DNA from 3 places in the Pradoshia sp. Z6_59 genome. Region 2 is predicted to be linked to each of the others. Evidence: predicted binding sites of a transcription regulator. Region 2 holds the regulator's gene; each other region holds the start of a gene.
The links. Region 2 encodes Rex, which represses fermentation and respiration genes when NADH is low (regulators of the CRP and FNR family bind a similar motif). Its sites were predicted from a motif close to TTGTGAAATATTTCACAA; they were not measured.
Positions count from the first base shown of each region.

Region 1 (6,569 bases), on a different contig from region 2:
TATACGTTTGAAGATGCACTGCTTGTAGGCAGCATGCTCAATACGTTGCTAAAACATTCCGATCGAGTAAAAATAGCTTGCATGGCACAATTAGTGAATGTCATTGCGCCAATCATGACGGAGACAGGAGGCGGCATTTGGAAACAAACAATCTTCTATCCATACTATTATACTTCCGTATATGGACGAGGAGTTGCCCTTCATTCGATTGTTGATTCTCCAAAGTATGATAGCAAGGACTTTACAGATGTACCTTATTTGGACCAGTCTGTTGTTTACAACGAAGAAAATGAAGAATTAGTTATTTTTGCCGTCAACCGCAATCTGGACCATCCATTATTCGTCGATGTGGATATCCGCTCATTTGAAGGTTATCAACTTATTGAACATGTTGTGCTCCAGAATGAAAACCCTAAAGCAATTAATACAATAAGAAATGAGCAGGTAAAACCTCATACAAGCGATCAATCCTATATTAATGACGGCACTTTAGTAGCTGTACTGCCAAAGATGTCATGGAATATGATTCGTCTTCAGCTACAATATGCAGATTGACCAATAAGACAATAATAAAGGTCCAGATGGCGTAAAGTCCATCTGGACCTTTATTTGGTATGAGGATGTAGCTCACTTTCAATACATGGACAGCAGTTAACAATCTTTCATACTCCCTAAAGAGTTGGTACGACCTGAAAAATTTATTATATACATTATCTTTTAACATATCGTATCCTCTATCTAACACATATTGATGATTAATATGGACATAATCTTTAATCTCAATTGGTTCTATTGTTTCATACATTTGCTTTATTGTTATATTATTATTAGCTTCCTCAATGTCTTTTACTTTAATTAAATCATTTGCATATAAATGTAAAGAATCAGTAAAATGCCGCTGAAATTGAAATTTGAACCACTTATGGAAATCAAGAATATTCACTCCCGTACTATTCAATAGATTCCAGTAAAGAAACACAAACTATACAAATAAACACCAGATGTTTATTTTCCATCTGGTGTTGTTTAAAATATATTTTATTTCTCTAATTTGATTTATTTTTTTACTGCAGGTGGTCCAAATAATCCGCGCTGAAAATCTCGGAACGCCTCCCTGATTTCTTCCTGTGTATTCATTACAAATGGTCCACCAAGAGCTATTTCTTCCCGGATAGGAACGCCTGAATAAATCAATACTTTGGAACGAGATAATGCTTTTATTTTTAATTCACTTGAGTTAGAATCTGAGCCTTCCTCATTAAAGGATAGGGTAGCTGTCCCTGTTTTAGCTATCTTTGTCTTACTTTCTCCGTACTGCATCTCCCCTGCCAACATATACAAGAATGCATTATGATTTTCAGGCAAAACATGTGTGTATTCAGCCCCTTCACGGAGGCTGATTTCTGTCATCGTAATAGGAACCAGACTATTCATAGGTCCTGTTACCCCTGCAATATCACCTGAGTAAACTCGAATGTATCCCCCTTCAACGTTCACAACAGGAGCATCTTCTACATAGATGTTTTGATAACTTGTTTCTGTATGTTTCAAACTTTTGGGCAGATTCAGCCACAGCTGTAAGGTATGAATAAGATCATCGTCAAAAGCCTCTTCCGCATGCCTGGCTGCCCAACCGGCATTCATGTATTGGGCATCACCAGCATCCAAAATACTATACCCTCCAGCATTATCTATATGTTCAAGCCTTCCATCAATAACATACGTTATAGTTTGAAAGCCTCTGTGGGGATGGTCGGAGAAGGTTCCACGTTTAAACCAGTCTTCAGCCATTAGAATAAACGGGGAAAATTCCTCATTCCTCTCAGGATTTAAAACCATTCCTTGTTGAACATGAGGGTAACCATCTTTATTGTATTTTGGATACCAAAAATCTTTTACTTCTCTCTGAAATGTTGATTCATTAGACATTTCAATACCTCCTCTTGGACTTTTAAACATATGAATAAATTCATTTTCGTGCAGCTTTAACTACTTTACTTAATTTCTACTGAGTTTCTTTTTAGCTCTTATTAGGAACTTTCCAATTAAATGTTCAGGCTGTTCCCCCCATAGCATAAATTGGAATTCCTCAAAGAAGTCATCAACGATCATTTCAATATTCCCTACAGTTTCTTTTGAAAGGCATTTGGTTCTTGATTTAAAACCCTTTGAACGATCCCTTGTATTCTGTGATTGTTTCTTCACCATATACTTTTACTGTAAACTCTTCTTTTATTTCGTAATCCAGTAACTATTTCCCTTGTTGATATCCCACTATCTTACCATTAACATATTACCATAATATTCCGATTCATCATTGGAAAATAACAGATAATCCCTATTTAAATTAGTGAGTACTCAACCACCGTCCCATACTTACCCTACCATTTGAAATTACTAGTTTCATACGTTTGTTACAGAGGCTCTATTGATTTCATGAATAGGGCTTTATTTTTTTCTAATGATGAAATAAAAATAGACCCTACATGTGTAGGGTCTATCTATTAGCTGTTATTAAGCTTTTTGAACGTTTGTAGCTTGTGGGCCACGTTGTCCTTGTTCTACTTCAAAAGTAACACTTTGACCTTCGTCTAAAGATTTGAAGCCTTCGCTTTGGATTGCTGAGAAATGTACGAATACGTCTTCTCCGCCTTCACGTTCGATAAATCCAAAACCTTTATCTGCATTAAACCATTTCACTTTACCTTGTTCCATAATTGTTGCCTCCTAGTGTGTTTCCACACAATGTATTACTATCCTTGCTCAAAAACCTTAGACGAAAATCAAAATCGCTTCTCAATCTGAAAACGAACAAAAATAATTCTTCTTTAGAATAACATACATATCTTATAATAGCAAATTATTAGACTTTTACCCTCCAATAACCCACGTACATTGTCACTTATCTACTTCAAAAGATACTATACTTAATTGAACATATCAAAAAACTGCATTAGTATTCTGAAACATATTCCTTTAATGAAGGTAACATATCACTTTGAATTTTATTTTACAGTCAAAAAACCTTTATAAAAGTAAAACAAGGTAAATCATTAGATTTACCCTGCCCTCTTTATTCTTATACTGGTAAGCTTAAATCATTTTCTTTAATCTTACCTTTTTTCTTTAATAGATAATAAGTGCCATATGCAATACCTGCAGGTAATATTATATAAGTAATCAACATCGCTGGAATGATATATCCCAGATTATTTGTAGTTAATAGTTGAATAGGAGCCACAAATGAACTTAAACCCATACCTGCAATTTCTTTGGGAGCTTCTATACTAAATACTAAAGCTGACACCGGACCTGCAACGGCACTTGCTAATAATGTCGGTAGCAGGATATATGGATTCTTTGTTATATTGGGCAATTGTACTTTTGGCGTACAAATCCCTTGAGCTAGTATACCTCCCAACTGATTTTCTTTTGCTGAGATAACAGAAAATCCAACAAAGTGAGCAGCACAACCTGCTAGGGCGGCTCCACCTGCGATACCTGACAATTCAAGTGCTATAGCTAATGCGACGGAGGATGCTGGAGATACTAGGAATAATCCCCAAACTACTGCCAAAACGATTGAAGCGATCAAAGGACTACCGGCTGTTGATGTTTTAATAAACGCACCAACGGATGTTAAAATAGGTGCTATTACTGTTGAAAGCTGTATTCCAACAAATCCAGAGATTAATATGGTTGCAAATGGAACTAACATCATATCAAGCGGTGTTTTGCCGCTCAATCTTTTTCCAATAAAGGTTGCTAATGTTGCGGTTATTAAAGCACCAATAGGTTCTCCTGATTTAATCAACATACCCGCCTCGGTAATACTAATAGCGCCTGCTCCCAATGCTGCTGCTATAGCTGCAGAGAAAACCACTAACCCATTCGCACCTAACATAATTGCAATACCTACCCCGATTGCTGGTGCCATTAACCCTGTAGCTATTGAGCCAATTTCAATCATCCATGCCAAATCCAAAATGGAACCTATATTTTTTATTAATAGTCCGATACCCAGCGTAACGAAAATACCTTGTGCAATACCAGTTGAAGCATTAAATATTCTAGGCATTATATATTCTTTTTTCATCTGTCATTCCTCCTGTTGTTAAAAGCCAATGCTTCTCATGTATTCACGTAGTATTTCATTCGATTGATCAAATTTTTCTTTTTCTGTGCTAGTTAGGTTTAACTCAACTACTTCTTTAATACCTTCTCTTGTAATGATAGAAGGCACTCCAGTACAGATATCTTTATATCCATATTCGCCATCAAGAATAGTAGAAAGTGCGACAATTTTATGAGAATCATTAAATATTTCTTTAGTGATAGATGCCAGAGCTGATCCGATACCGTAGTAGGTGGTTCCTTTTCTTTCTAGTATCTCAAACCCTACTCTTTTCACTTTTTGCAATAATAAACCTAAATCGATTTCCCCAATTTCTTCTTTTCCTTCTTCTAAAATTTGTAGAAGTGGTTTCCCCCCAACAGTCATGTGGGACCAAGCGGCAAATTGAGAGTCTCCATGTTCACCCATTGTATAACCATTAATACTTCTTGGATCAACATGTAAAATTTCAGATAAATAATTTTTCAATCTTGAAGAGTCTAATGAAGTTCCAGTACCAATTACTCTATTTCTCGGAAGACCAGATAATTTCCATACCATATAGGTCATAATATCAACTGGATTGGATGCTATCAAAAAGATACCGTCAAACCCACTTTCCATTACTTCCGAAACAATAGACTTCATAATCCCTGCACTGATTTCCAATGTATCTAGTCGTGTCTGACCTTTTTTAGGAGGAGGGCCAGCAGTTATGATAACGATATCTGCATCTTCGCAATCAGAGTAGGAACCCGCAGTAATTTTCGTTCGGCTTGGCAAAAAGTCGATGCAGTGTAATAAATCCCAAACTTCGCCCTTTGCTCTTTCATGGTTAATGTCAATCATAATTAATTCATCGCATATTCCTTGATTAATTAAACTATAGGCTGCACTTGAGCCAACCAAACCAGTTCCTACCATTGCTACTTTTTTTAGATTTCTCAAATTACTCACTCCTCTAAGATGTGAACTATGTGAATTATTTCACATAACATATTATCAATATAGCTTCTTATATTTTCATAGTCAAGAAAATTGTGGTATTTTTCACTAAATATACATTTATTACATTTAAAAAGTTAACTTTACTTTTTTTGAATATACTTGAATTGGAAATTAAACTATGGATGGCACTTTTGCTTTTTTTGTATATCCCTTTAATGAGTTTAAGGGATATAAACCGATATTCATTTGCTTCTTCAAAAATTATTCTTGGAAAAAGTGACCCCCAATCAACTTAAAGTAAAGGAGTAAAAAAAAGAACCTCATTACCTTAATGAGGATTCTTCCTGAATGAAATTTCATTTAATTATTTACTTTAGCTATATTACATACCAGTCAATCTTTCTTTTACACCTGTTTCTCCAATGCACTTTTAGCAAGTAAGGTCAACGTTGAATCATCCATAGGAGGATTATGCAGACCAGCTCGAACATCACGATAATATCTTTGCATTGGATTTTTCCGTTGCAGGCTTTGTGCACCGACTATTCGCATGGCCGTATCGACAATCGAGATTGCTTGATTGGTTATTGCTGTTTTAACAGCTGCCAATTCAGGGCCCATTTGTTCACGTTTTTCAGGATATTGCTCCCATCTTTGAGCAACAGAATATAAAAAGCTCCTTGACTGCATCAGTTCAAGCTCCATTTGTCCAATCTTTGCCTGAATATGCGGCAGTTCAGAGATTGTGCCCTTTAGACTGTTTGGAGAATACGTTTTTGCAAACTGAATCGCATAGTTACGTGCTCCCAGTGCAATGCCGATATAACATGCAGGTATATGTAAAAGCCAGCCTGATGCTTTTCTAGCAGATGCTCTTTCCACAAAATCTTCCTCATGAAGCACTACATTTTCCATAAGTAAATCATGGCTGCCAGTCCCCTGCATGGAAATCATATCCCAAGTTTCCTCAATACTTACACCGCTCTGGTTTTTGTATACTTTAAACCAACCAATCGTTTCCTCGTCAGGAATCCAGGCACTGACAAGAAAAATATCCAAAGCCGGAGCCAGTGATGTGTACGTTTTTCTTCCGTTAAGGATCCATTTATCTCCGTCTCTAAGAGCAATTGTCTCTGGCCTGCCTCCCCTTGTTGGGCTCCCTGTCGCCGGTTCGGAAGCGGCACGGTTAACCAAAGCTCCATCAGCGATTTCTTTAAATAGTTTCTTTTTATTTTCTTCTGTCCATGTTTGATTTTCTAAGAGCTCTAGGATCACCATATTATGCCACCCAATTGCAAGTGATGTTGAACCGCAATGCTGGGCGATGATCTCCTGGCCAAGCAAAAAAGTCGTTAACCCTTCCCCTGCTCCTCCAAATTCCTGTGGCAAGGTTAAGGTTGTATACTTTATTTTTTTCAAATCGGCAATATTCTCAGCTGGGAATGTGCGTTCCTCGTCATATTTTTGTGCTCTTACAGAAAACTCTTTTGCTACGTCTTTTAATTGC
Region 1 is NZ_JBZCPP010000023.1:7,352-13,920, reverse strand. Features, by position in the region: gene arfA (arabinosylfuranosidase ArfA) at 1-555, shown strand, start outside; gene AC4D4B_RS17295 (hypothetical protein) at 476-979, opposite strand; gene AC4D4B_RS17290 (pirin family protein) at 1,057-1,929, opposite strand; gene AC4D4B_RS17285 (hypothetical protein) at 1,999-2,205, opposite strand; gene AC4D4B_RS17280 (cold-shock protein) at 2,515-2,715, opposite strand; gene AC4D4B_RS17275 (PTS sugar transporter subunit IIC) at 3,080-4,096, opposite strand; gene AC4D4B_RS17270 (L-lactate dehydrogenase) at 4,115-5,062, opposite strand; gene AC4D4B_RS17265 (acyl-CoA dehydrogenase family protein) at 5,468-6,569, opposite strand, start outside.
Region 1: the regulator Rex is predicted to act here: its motif matches at 5,090-5,107, upstream of AC4D4B_RS17270 (L-lactate dehydrogenase).

Region 2 (6,569 bases):
GCATAGCTTTACGACGGTCACCGAATCCAGGAGCTTTAACAGCTACTGCATTGAATGTTCCGCGAAGTTTGTTCACAACTAGAGTTGCTTGTGCTTCACCTTCAACATCCTCAGCGATTAGCAATAAAGGTTTACCTTGTTGAACAACTTGTTCAAGGACAGGAAGTACTTCCTGGATGTTAGAGATTTTCTTATCTGTGATCAAGATGTATGGATTTTCTAATACAGCTTCCATTTTATCGGAATCTGTTACCATGTATGGAGAAGAATATCCACGGTCGAATTGCATACCTTCTACTACATCTAGTTCAGTTGTGAATCCTTTGGATTCTTCGATTGTGATAACTCCGTCGTTACCAACGCGTTCCATTGCTTCAGCAATTAGAGCGCCAACTTCTTCGTCAGCAGAAGAAATCGCAGCAACTTGTGCAATCGATTCTTTGCCTTCGATTGGTTTGGAGATTGCTTGTAATTCTTCAATTGCAACAGCAACAGCTTTTTCAATCCCTTTACGTACGCCCATTGGGTTAGCTCCAGCTGTTACGTTTTTCAATCCTTCACGAATCATAGCTTGCGCTAGAACTGTTGCAGTAGTTGTACCGTCACCAGCAATTTCATTTGTTTTGCTTGCTACTTCTGCAACTAATTTAGCACCCATGTTTTCAAACGCATCTTCAAGCTCGATTTCTTTTGCGATTGTTACACCATCGTTTGTGATAAGTGGGGAACCGAATTTCTTTTCAAGAACAACGTTACGTCCTTTTGGTCCAAGTGTAACTTTTACTGTATCAGCTAATGCGTCTACCCCACGCAACATAGCGCGGCGAGCTTCTTCACTAAATTTAATATCTTTTGCCATACGTAAATTACCTCCTCGAATTTTTTGTTATGTCTTATTTTTTAATCGACATTTTCGTTAAGCAATAACGGCCAAAATGTCGCTTTCACGTAAAATTAAGTATTCTTTACCTTCGTATTTAATTTCTGTACCTGAGTATTTAGAGAAGATAATATGATCGCCTTCAGATACTTCCAATCCTACTCGCTCACCATTCTCAAGGACACGGCCTGTTCCTACCGCTACAATTTTGCCTTCAGATGGTTTTTCTTTGGCAGTGTCTGGTAACACGATGCCGCTTGCAGTTTTTTCCTCTTGTGCGACAAGTTCAATCACAACGCGATCTCCTAGTGGCTTTAACAAGTAAAACTACCTCCTTAAAGTTATCTCCATTTTTATTAGCACTCATCATCGTTGAGTGCTAACACAATTTATAGTTTAAATAAAGACACACTGATTTGCAAGTAATATAAGTTAAAATTTTTAAATTTTATCACCATTTATTTATCTTACCCAAATAAGGTCTAAATATCCTTTTAATTTCAGTTTGGTAGATGAAGAGAAGGAAAATGTTTTGCAATTGTAACTATGAGGTAAAAACGGTTAAAATTAAAGATATACGCAATCTAATATCTATATAAAAGATTAAGGGAGTTTTTCTATTTGAAAAAATATTACTGGTCAATTCTCATTACCTATATTGCCATGCAATTTTCTTCTATTCTTGGTATCCCAATTATGCTAGTTTTCTTATCGAATATGGATATCCCCACGGAACGAATAGAAGTATTGGCCGCAGGGTATTGGATTGTTATAAGTTTCATTTTGGCTTCAATCATTACTCTATTCCTTTTGAGACATGAAAAAAACAATAGAAGCTTAAGCGATCAGGCAAGTGTGGGAGCTTCTATCAGCTGGGCAATTGGCGGAGTATTTCTTGCCTTGTTTTCACAATCTGTTGCTGGTAATGTCGAACGAATTATTGGTATTCCTACCGGGTCTGAAAATACGCAGAATATATTGGGTCTCATAGAAGCAGTACCGCTTGTTATGGTAGTCAGTTCTGTACTTGGGCCATTTTTAGAAGAGATTGTCTTTAGGAAAATTATCTTTGGTTCATTACACAAGCGATTGAATTTTTTCCTGAGCGCGTTAATTAGTTCACTAATTTTTGCTGTTGCTCACATGGAATTTGTACATATCCTGCTTTATACAGCAATGGGATTCACATTTGCTTATTTATATGTTAAAACAAAGAGAATCCTAGTTCCTATTTTTGCCCATATTACTATGAATACACTAGTTGTAATCGTACAATCGCTTTATAAAGATGATATATTAAAACATATGGAAGAGCTTAATAAAGTTCAAAGCTTTATCGGAGGTTTGTTATGAGACGTTCACCGTTGTATATGGCAACAACTTACTTAATTTTAGGTGCTATTTTTATCTTTTTCGCTGTTCAAAATGTATCACGCAGCGGTTGGGATTTCTTTACCTATTTCCTGATCATACTGGCTACACTTGATGTTGGTTCAGGAATCCGCTTGATGATGATTCATAAACAAATTAAGAAAATGAAAAATGAAAAACCAAAAGAATAAGAAAAAAAATCTCGGAGGGAAATCCTTCGAGATTTTTTATTCTGTTTCTTCCGTATTTCCAGATGGATAATGTTTAAGAAAATATACTAATGATTGCAATTCGACTGCAAGGTCAATATGATGGACACGAATACTGTCCGGCACATTCAGACGGGCCGGCGTAAAGTTTAAAATAGCCTTAATGTTCGCAGCCACTAAACGATCTGTAATAGATTGGGCAACCTGTGATGGAACTGTTAAAATGGCTACACTAATATCTTGCTTTTCAAGTTTTTTCTCCAGTTCATCCATATGATAGAGCGGAACATCCCCTATAAGGGTTCCTACTTTTTCAGGGGAAACATCAAACGCCATTTCAATCTTTGTATTATTATTTTTCATAAAATTATAATTTAAGAAAGCTGTACCAAGATTACCGACTCCAATTAGAGCTACCTTTGTAATCTCATCTTGATCGAGAGTCTTCCTAAAGAAGGATAATAGATAATTAACATTGTAACCATACCCTTTTTTACCTAAAGCTCCAAAGTATGAGAAATCTCTTCGTATAGTAGCTGAATCTACTTTAACAGCTTCACTTAGCTCTGCGGAGGAAACTCGTAGTTTTCCTGACGCGTGTAGATTTTGTATAAAACGATAATATAATGGAAGTCGTTTGGCTGTAGCCTGCGGTATTTTAGTATTTTCCTGCAAAATTAATTCCCTTCTCCCTATTCTTTCTTAGTCAATCGTTACTCCATATATCAAAACTGCCTTTGACAATCTGGACTGGTTTTACCCCCAGTTTTTCAATAAAAAATTGTTTCCTAATAACCATTGATTTGTACATAACATATTCGGTTAATAAAGCAGCTTAAACAGCTGTTGGTGCTTACTCTCGTTTTTACCGATTGCACGAATAATTAATCTATTCATATTTTCAGCTTTTTTCCATATAAAATCAATATCTAATCCTTACACTGCCAGAGTACCACATAGAAATTATATCAGAAGTTTTCTTTGCTGCCATAATTCCAACTTCCGGAGCTATGTGCAATATGCCGTTTTTATCGATAATTCGTTACATATCGTTAATTTTATATTCAAGCATAATACTAAGACTATGCAATAGAAGTTCTGTTTGTTTCCAGTTTACTTCTACGATATCAATCATATGGGATCCTCCCTTGGTTAATAAAGTACGTAAATTTACCGAAACTTTATTCTCCTATTCCTATTCTATAATATTTCTATCATTTTTGGTAATTTTTGTGTGAGTATTCACAAATTTTCTATTAAGTTGCAGTGCTTATCAAGAGTAGGCTACACTTAAGGTATGTACTTCTTGAGGTGAGAATATGATTATTTTACAAGTTAATAATGTTTCTAAATATTATGGAGCTGAAGCAATTTTATCTACTATTAAGCTCGAAGTTCAAACGAAAGACCGTATTGCACTTGTTGGCAGAAACGGTGCAGGTAAATCTACCCTCCTTAAGATTATTGCCGGTCACCTTTCACATGACAGTGGGGAGATCTATAAGCCAAAAGATGTTTCGATTGGATATTTGGCTCAAAATACCGGTCTTCAATCCGACCGCTCTATTTGGGATGAAATGATCTCTGTTTTTGAAGGCTTACAAAAACAAGAAGATGAATTGAGATTATTGGAAAAATCTATGGCTGATCCTTCTGTCTACAATGATGAACAAAAATATAACCGGGTATTAAAAGATTACGATCGCCTCCAGGAGCAATTTAAAAATTCTGGCGGTTACCAAATGGAAGCAGATGTACGTTCTGTTTTACACGGTCTGCGTTTCTCGGATTATGATTATACTACATCTATTAATTCCTTAAGCGGCGGCCAAAAAACCAGGCTTGCACTAGGTAAATTATTATTAACGAAACCTGATTTACTGATTCTGGACGAGCCGACCAACCATCTTGATATCGATACATTGAGCTGGCTCGAAGGCTACCTTCAATCATATCCTGGAGCTATCCTAATTGTTTCCCATGATCGTTATTTCCTTGATAAGGTTGTCAATCAAGTAATGGAGCTTTCCCGAACATCAATTAAGAAATATACAGGGAATTACAGCAAATACTTAGAGCAAAAGGCAGAGGAATACGAACGTAATGCAAAGCTTTATGAAAAACAGCAGGATGAGATTGCAAAATTAAAGGATTTTGTCCAAAGAAACATGGCCAGAGCATCTACAACTAAACGAGCCCAGAGCCGGCAAAAGGCCCTGCAGCGTATGGAAGTGATGGATCGGCCCTTGGGCGATGAAAAATCAGCCAATTTTACCTTTGAGATTGAAAAGCAAAGTGGTAATGAAGTTCTTCAGGCAAATGATTTGTCTATTGGATATGATGCACCTGTTGCCAGCCACTTGAACTTCAGAATTACGAGAGGAGAAAGCATTGCACTGATTGGTCCTAATGGAGTAGGGAAATCTACTTTATTAAAAACATTGATTGACAGAATTCCGGCTTTGCATGGAGACTTCCAGCTCGGTGCCAATGTGATACTCGGATATTATGATCAAGAGCAGGCTAATCTATCGTCCAACAAAACTGTGCTAAATGAGTTATGGGATGACTTCCCCAACCAACCTGAAAAGGATATCCGATCTATATTAGGGAACTTTCTATTCAGCGGAGACGATGTAATGAAAACTGTCTCTACCTTGAGCGGTGGTGAAAAAGCACGACTGGCTCTTTCAAAATTAATGATGCAAAAAGCCAACCTTTTAATTTTAGATGAGCCGACCAACCACTTGGATTTGGACAGTAAATTAGTGCTTGAAAATGCACTGGTTGATTATTCAGGCACTCTCCTCTTTGTATCCCACGACCGTTACTTTATCAATCGAATTGCCGATAAAGTATTGGAAATGAAAGCAGATGGTACAATTGAATATTTGGGGGATTATGACTACTATATACAGAAAAAACAAGAACAAGCAGAACTCGCTGAGCTGGAAAAACCAACGGATTCTATCTCCAATCGCCCTGTTTCAGATAAAACCACGTATCAGGAAGATAAGGAGCTTAAAAAGAAAGAGCGCCAACGCCAAAGACGTATCGCGGAAATTGAAGCTTCAATTGAAGGACTTGATACACGGATATCTGATTTAAATACACAATTATGTGACCCGGAAATCTATCAGGATCATGAGAAATCATTGGAAATCCAGACAACTCTTACAAAAACTGAAGAAGAATTAGAAGCATTAATGGAAGAGTGGACTTCTCTACAAGACGAATAAAACATGATAAAAAACCAAGTTAGGGGTGGCTTAGTTTTTATCAACATTTTTATCCACATTAATAAAGTTATAAAATCAGGTTTATTTTGATTTTTCCACATTATCCACAGATTTCAAATACTTTATCCACAGAATCTGTTGATAACACGTAGTTATCCACAATTATTCGAGAGCTTTTACTTTTCAATCAATTTTTTACCAATAAAATAAGAGGATTACTTAAAAACAAGTAACCCTCTTATTTTTTATTCCAATATCAATCCTGGATTTGCATTCAAGTCCATCGCAGCTCTTTTGCCTTTTTCAAATGCAATACTACCTGCTGCTGCAATCATTGCTGCATTATCTGTACATAAATAAAGCGGAGGTATAATCAATTCTACTTCCTTTTTGTCTTTAAAAGCTTCTTCTAATTTAGTTCTTAATCCTTTATTAGCAGCAACACCGCCAGCTAACAGTACTTGTTTAACCTGGAACTCTTCTGCTGCTTTTACGGTTTTAGTTACTAAGACATCAATTACACTTTCCTGAAAGCTGCAAGCCAGGTCCTCAGGAGCTATCACTTCACCTTTTTGGTTGGCATTATGCAATGTATTTATAACAGCAGATTTTAATCCACTGAAACTAAAATCATATGAATCCTCTTCTAGCCATGCACGAGGCAATTTAACTGTTGGCTGACCTTCATGCGCAAGTCGATCAATATAAGGGCCACCCGGATAAGGTAGCTTTAGCGTACGAGCTACTTTATCATATGCTTCACCAGCTGCATCATCTCTTGTTTCTCCTATGACATCAAAAGCTCCATGTTCCTTCATCAATACCAGCTCTGTATGGCCACCGGATACAACCAATGCAAGGAGGGGAAAG
Region 2 is NZ_JBZCPP010000017.1:69,830-76,398, forward strand. Features, by position in the region: gene groL (chaperonin GroEL) at 1-859, opposite strand, end outside; gene groES (co-chaperone GroES) at 917-1,201, opposite strand; gene AC4D4B_RS15555 (CPBP family intramembrane glutamic endopeptidase) at 1,502-2,233, shown strand; gene AC4D4B_RS15560 (YdiK family protein) at 2,230-2,442, shown strand; gene AC4D4B_RS15565 (redox-sensing transcriptional repressor Rex) at 2,479-3,138, opposite strand; gene AC4D4B_RS15570 (ABC-F family ATP-binding cassette domain-containing protein) at 3,780-5,699, shown strand; gene tsaD (tRNA (adenosine(37)-N6)-threonylcarbamoyltransferase complex transferase subunit TsaD) at 5,945-6,569, opposite strand, start outside.

Region 3 (6,569 bases), on a different contig from region 2:
TGTCTCGGATTTAAATCTTGATAGCTTATCCCAAGCATTTGTTGAAATTGCTTTGCATTACCAGCGGCGTCTCCACCGGAATTATTGTTAAATAAGACAATAATATCCCTTGTATCCTTTGCTAACTCCTGGATTCTCATTCTCCATTCAAGCAGCTCTTCTTCATTGTATTTATATAAATACCGAACTTCGCGCCAATTTGCATCATTCGGTTTATTCCAGCCATACACATTTCTTCCATGCATCCGCACAAGCGTAAGTTCAGAATCTGTTGCAACTGGTACAGTTGGGATTGACCCCTCGCCTGCTTGCGGTTCATCCACAATCGAATGAATCCACCCTTCTTCTTTCATAAAGGACAAGGTTGCTTCACGATATTTCTCACTAAACCATGATTGATTTCTGAATTCCAATGCCACCCTACAATCGCCCATCATTTCCTTGCAATACCTTAAATAACTAACATTTTCTTTTTTACAATCAAACCATGGGGGAAATTGAAACAAAACCAAGGCCAGCTTATTCGCATCAATGTACGGTTTTAATGAATCCGTAAAAGCATGGAACATGTCTTTTTTTGATTCAAAGGGGATATCGCCACGCTGATGGCCTGTCATTCCTTGATAGGCTTTGACTATAAATTTAAAAGAATCCGGTGTCTCTTTAACCCATTTCTCAGCGTTCCTAATCGGCTGTACTGCGTAAAAGGAGGCATCAACTTCCACTACCGGAAAATGGCTGCTGTACTCAGCCAGCTTATCTTTAGGCTTAATAGTTGAAGGATAAAGGGTATCATGATCACCCCAACCGGTTACACCAATATAAATCATAAAGGATCTCCTCCTACGTCATATAATAGCATACGAATACAGATCCTTGGTGATTGGTGCTCCTATGTTTTGGAGGAAGACATTTTAATCCTATATACAAAAAAGACGGCACATTCCATGCCGTCTTTTGTACCAAAGAATTAAACTCCCTTGTACGCTTCTCTTAAGATTTCTTCCAGTTCACTGATTAGAGGTAATTTTGGATTGGCAGTTGTACATTGATCTTCAAATGCACGCTCTGCTAATATTTTTACATTTTCCTCAAATCTTTCTTCAGTGATTCCTTGTCCTTTAATGCTCATATCGATTTCCAACGATTTACCCAGCTCAGTGACAGCCTCTATTAATGACTGAACCCCTTCTTCAGTTGTGCTTGCAGGTAATCCCAGCATTCTGGCTATTTGAGCATATCGCTCATCCGCACAGTAGTATTCATATTTAGGGAAGAGCGCATGTTTTCTTGGACGAATGGCATTGTAACGAATAACATGCGGCATAAGAATCGCATTAGAGCGGCCATGCGGGATATGGAATTCAGCTCCAATTTTATGTGCCAGGCTGTGATTAATACCAAGGAAGGCATTGGAGAAGGCCATCCCTGCCATACAGGATGCATTGTGCATTTTCTCACGAGCTTCCTCATTCGCTCCGTCATGGTAAGCTGTTTTTAAATTATTAAAGACTAGTTCAATAGCTTTTAAGGCTAAACCATCTGTATAATCATTTGCCATTACAGATACATAAGCCTCAATGGCATGTGTTAAAACGTCCATCCCTGTATCAGCTGTGATATTTTTAGGAACAGTCATGACAAACTGGGAATCCAGGATTGCTACATCCGGTGTTAAGGCATAGTCAGCCAACGGATACTTTACATTTGTTTCTTTATCCGTAATAACCGCAAATGGCGTTACTTCAGAACCAGTACCGGAAGTGGTCGGGATGGCAACAAATTGAGCTTTTTCACCTAAGTCAGGATATTTATACGTACGTTTCCTGATATCAATGAATTTTTGTTTAATGTTAAAGAATGATGTTTCCGGTTGTTCATAGAATAACCACATGCCCTTAGCTGCATCCAGTGCAGAGCCACCGCCCAAGGCGACAATTACATCCGGCTCAAAGCTATGCATTAATTTAGCACCCTTGAACACTGTCTCATCAGATGGATCCGGCTCAACATCTGCAAACATTTCGATTGCTTCAATCCCTTTATTTTTCCATAAATATTCTTTAACAATATCCACATAACCAAGGCTTACCATACCTGGATCCGTTACAATAAAGGCACGTTTGATTCTTCTCATTTTTGCTAGATACTGTGTGGAATATTTCTCAAAATAAATTTTTGGCGGCAATTTAAACCATTGCATATTATTACGACGCTGTGTCATCTTCTTCACGTTAATCAAGTGAGTAGCTGATACATTCTCAGAAACTGAGTTATTTCCATAAGAGCCACAGCCAAGTGTTAAGGATGGAATGAAGGCATTATAGATATCACCAATTCCGCCTTGAGCAGATGGCGAATTTACAATAATACGACAAGCTTTCATTTTTATTCCGTATTCTCGTTGGATTTGTTCATCTGTGCTATGAATAACAGCCGAGTGTCCAAGACCACCTAAGTTCAGCATATCCATACATGCACCAAAGCCCTCTTCCGTAGATTTAACACGGATACACGCCAATACCGGACTTAATTTTTCACGAGATAAAGGATATTGTGGACCTGCACCTTCAATTTCGGCAATTATTATTTTTGTATGCTCAGGTACCTTAATTCCAGCCATTTCGGCTATTTCATTAGCAGATTTCCCAACAATATGAGCATTAACAGCACATGATTTTTCATCAATCACAAGACGTTCAAGTTTCTTTAATTCTTTATCATTTACAAAATAGCAGTTATTTTTTATAAACTCTTGTTTAACCTCTTCATAGATTTGATCATCTACAATAATAGCTTGCTCAGAGGCGCAGATCATGCCGTTATCAAAAGACTTCGATAAAATAACATCATTGACTGCACGTTTTACTTTAGCTGACTTTTCAATATAACAAGGTACGTTACCAGGACCAACACCGAGTGCTGGCTTACCTGTAGAGTAAGCTGATTTAACCATTCCTGCTCCGCCTGTCGCAAGCACTAATGCGATATCTTTATGATTCATTAATTGCTTTGTAGCTTCAATCGATGGGTGCTCAATCCATTGAATACATCCTTTAGGAGCACCTGCAGCTACGGCTGCATCATGCAGGATTTGCGCCGCCTTCTTGGAGCATTGCTGTGCTGATGGATGGAAAGCAAATATAATTGGATTACGTGTCTTAATAGAAATTAAAGCTTTAAACATAGTAGTAGAAGTTGGATTCGTAACTGGTGTGACACCTGCAACAATTCCGACAGGCTCTGCAATTTCCATAACACCTGTTTGTTGATCTTCACGAATGACACCAACCGTTTTATCGTATTTAATGTTGTGCCAAATATATTCCGTTGCAAACATGTTTTTAGTACATTTATCCTCATAAATCCCTCTGCCAGTCTCTTCAACCGCCATTTTAGCTAAAAGCATATGTTGATCAAGACCAGCAATTGCCATTTGATGAACAATCTCATCGATTTTTTCTTGATCAAATGTCTCAAATGTATGCAAGGCCGATTTTCCATTTTCGATTAACTCTTCAATCATCTCAGATACTTTTAGGACTTCTTCTATTTTTTCTTCTTTAACAGCCATTTCAATTTCCTCCTTATAGAAAACCTAGTGTTGGTCGTAAATAGTCCCACAGGGATAAAACACGTCCCTATTAGCCAAAAAAATTATTGAACATCCTATCTGACAATTTAATTTTATCAGATTATTTAAAATTAGTCTGTAAACAAATTGTGAACACCTTCACCTTATTATTTGTGAAATACTTCACATACTTATTATATGCCTGCTTTATGTAATTGTCTAATTGTTATCATTATTTTTTTGATTTTGATTCCTTTGTCATAGATCCATTTTTATGGGATTGACAGATAAGTCTTTATATTGACAAAATAATAAACTCAAGTAAAGTAATTCTTAAATAGAACTGAAGGGAGAATGATTCCTATGTACAAAAAAGCCCTCTTACTGGCAGGCTTAGTTTTTTCTTTAACTGCATGCTCTTCTGGTAATGAAGAAGAATCGCAAAAACCACTAACAGAAGAAGAAAAAATATATGCCAATAACTGTGCTTCCTGCCATGGCAATGCTTTAGAAGGATATGCCGGACCAAAGCTTGAGGATATCGGAAATAGTATGAGTAAGGATGAAATCCTGGATATAATCAATAACGGTGCGAAAGGAATGCCTGCAGGAATAATCAAAGGCGAGGATGCAGAGAAAGTTGCGGCATGGCTTGCTGAGAAAAAGTAGAGTAGAGATTTAAAGAGAGATATGGAATCAATGGTTTATGGTTTAATGAAAATTAAACAGCACTAAGAAATGCCGTTACCACTACGTAACGGCATTTCTTAGTGTTCTATATAATCCTTTTGTCTATCTTGTACGGCAAATTGTTGCGATGCTAAACCAATACGATTTTCATACATTTTCTGCGCCATAACTTTCTTAGCCATTTGAGCTGCTTCCATATAGTACTCATCGCTTACTGTAGCTTTGATTGAAAATCGTAAGCCATACGGACTGCTATCTAATGAAGATAAGCCATGAACTTGATAGGGTTCGAGATATTCTCCGTTTAAATCAGTTTTGAGATAATGGATTTGCTTTTGGTTGAGTTCATCACATACCTCAGCAAGTAACTCTTCTATTTTTGCAGGATTCTCTTGGAAACTAACAATTACGCTTTCAAAAATTCTTCTCCTTTCAACATTTCCGTTTTCTACTTTGCGAATTTCACCATTTGGAACTGTCATTAGTTTTCCGTTAAGTAATCGGATTTTCACCACTCTAAATCCCATATCCTCTACTGTCCCACCATCTATTTCCCCATTTACGTGGACAAAATCCCCTCGCTGAAATTGTTTTTCGAATATCATAAAAAACCCTGCCAGAAGATCAGTCATAATTTTTTGGGCACCCAGTCCAACTACAATTCCTACCACTCCGCCGGCAACCAGTATATTTTTGATATCCACGAAGGGTTTAATCATAGCAAGAATAATAATAAAGAAACCCAAATAATTAGACGTGTTGCGTACTACAGATTCAATTGTTTGTTCCTTTTTCTCACTCAAAAAATTTGTATGCTTAAAGAACTTGTGAAGAATAAACCTGACGAGATAAATCAAAGCATAGGTGATGATAACAGTGTATAGGATCGTTAGTCCATAACTTTTGAGCTGAGGCCAATCAATGTTGAATTTATTTTGTAACCTATTTAAAAGATCCATTTCCATCCCCCATAAAAACTAGAATAGTATGAAGATTACTAAATACTACTAAATATCCCGTCGATATCCAAGTGATATTAATGCTTTCTTTAAAAAATCATACTTCAAGTGTACCTACCTTTCTGATATCTTTACTACCTCTTTCCTGCAGTGTAGGTGGGGCATAGCTGTGGTATAGGTGGACTATAGGTGACTTCCTCCGCCTTCCTCACACCTTTCCCCCGGTATAGGCGGGGCATAGCTGCGCTATAGGTGGACTATAGATGGCTTCCTACACCTTTGTCTCACCTTTCCTGCACCCTTCCCCCGGTAAAGGTGGGGCACAGCAGCGGCATAGGTGGACTATAGTGATTCCCTTCATCTTTGGAGACGAAAAAAAAGAATCCGAAAATAAATTCGGATTCTTAATATAGTGGAAATTGTTGTATCAGTATTAACCGATAGAACCTTCCATCTCAAATTTAATTAAACGTTGTTGAAATGGAACGAAATGATTAAAAAAATGGGCACAAAACTTTAATATAAAGCCATTTCATCAAATAATATAAAATCCTTTATAATTTCATTCAGGCACGAAAACGGCACCACATCGGCATGAAATTCGTCGTAACAAATAAATTTCCAAACATAATAATGTACTTTAAAGCATATTTTTAGGTTTTTTCATTAAGCATTATTATAATGAAGAAACTATTAATAAATTGATTAATGTAAAGCCCGATTTATCGGGCTTCTTATGTTTCGAAAAAACTGGATAATACACAATTATATATATTTAGTAATCAAGCGGTAATCAAATTTTACATTATGTCAATCAAGTACTTATTTAATCTCCAATATATCTTTCATAAACTTCTTAAAGCAGCATTTTTCCAGAATCCATATCCCTTCAATCCCTCTAAAAATCATAATATATTGAATATTTAAGTCAAATGAGGTAAACTCTTGTGCATTTTCCGGGCTTTCATCATCTTTGGAGAACTTGCCGTTTACATTATGAAAATTCTCTGGATTACCGAATAACCGACCCTTTGTGTCGACTTGAAAATCATTGCCGATTAAAATACCGACTTTATTCAAATCGATTGCCTGATATGCGAAGACGGAGCCAATATAATCATCAGCCTCGGCTTCCTCTAAAAAAGCCAATTTTCTTAAGTAGAATTCCATCATAAATCTGAATGATTCAATAACAAAAGATTTTTTTGTACAAAGGTCAAACCATTAAAAACATCTTTTACAATACTAAAAAACGGCTCAATAAATTGTTAAGCCCTTTTTAAAATTATAATTCATACCATCTTTGATATTTAGTTGCCGGTAGGCTTGGGTTACCACTTTTTTTA
Region 3 is NZ_JBZCPP010000003.1:163,370-169,938, reverse strand. Features, by position in the region: gene AC4D4B_RS04865 (DUF72 domain-containing protein) at 1-830, opposite strand, end outside; gene adhE (bifunctional acetaldehyde-CoA/alcohol dehydrogenase) at 971-3,574, opposite strand; gene AC4D4B_RS04855 (c-type cytochrome) at 3,938-4,243, shown strand; gene AC4D4B_RS04850 (mechanosensitive ion channel family protein) at 4,342-5,223, opposite strand; gene AC4D4B_RS04845 (DNA/RNA helicase domain-containing protein) at 6,046-6,396, opposite strand; gene AC4D4B_RS04840 (HNH endonuclease) at 6,509-6,569, opposite strand, start outside.
Region 3: the regulator Rex is predicted to act here: its motif matches at 3,746-3,763, upstream of adhE (bifunctional acetaldehyde-CoA/alcohol dehydrogenase).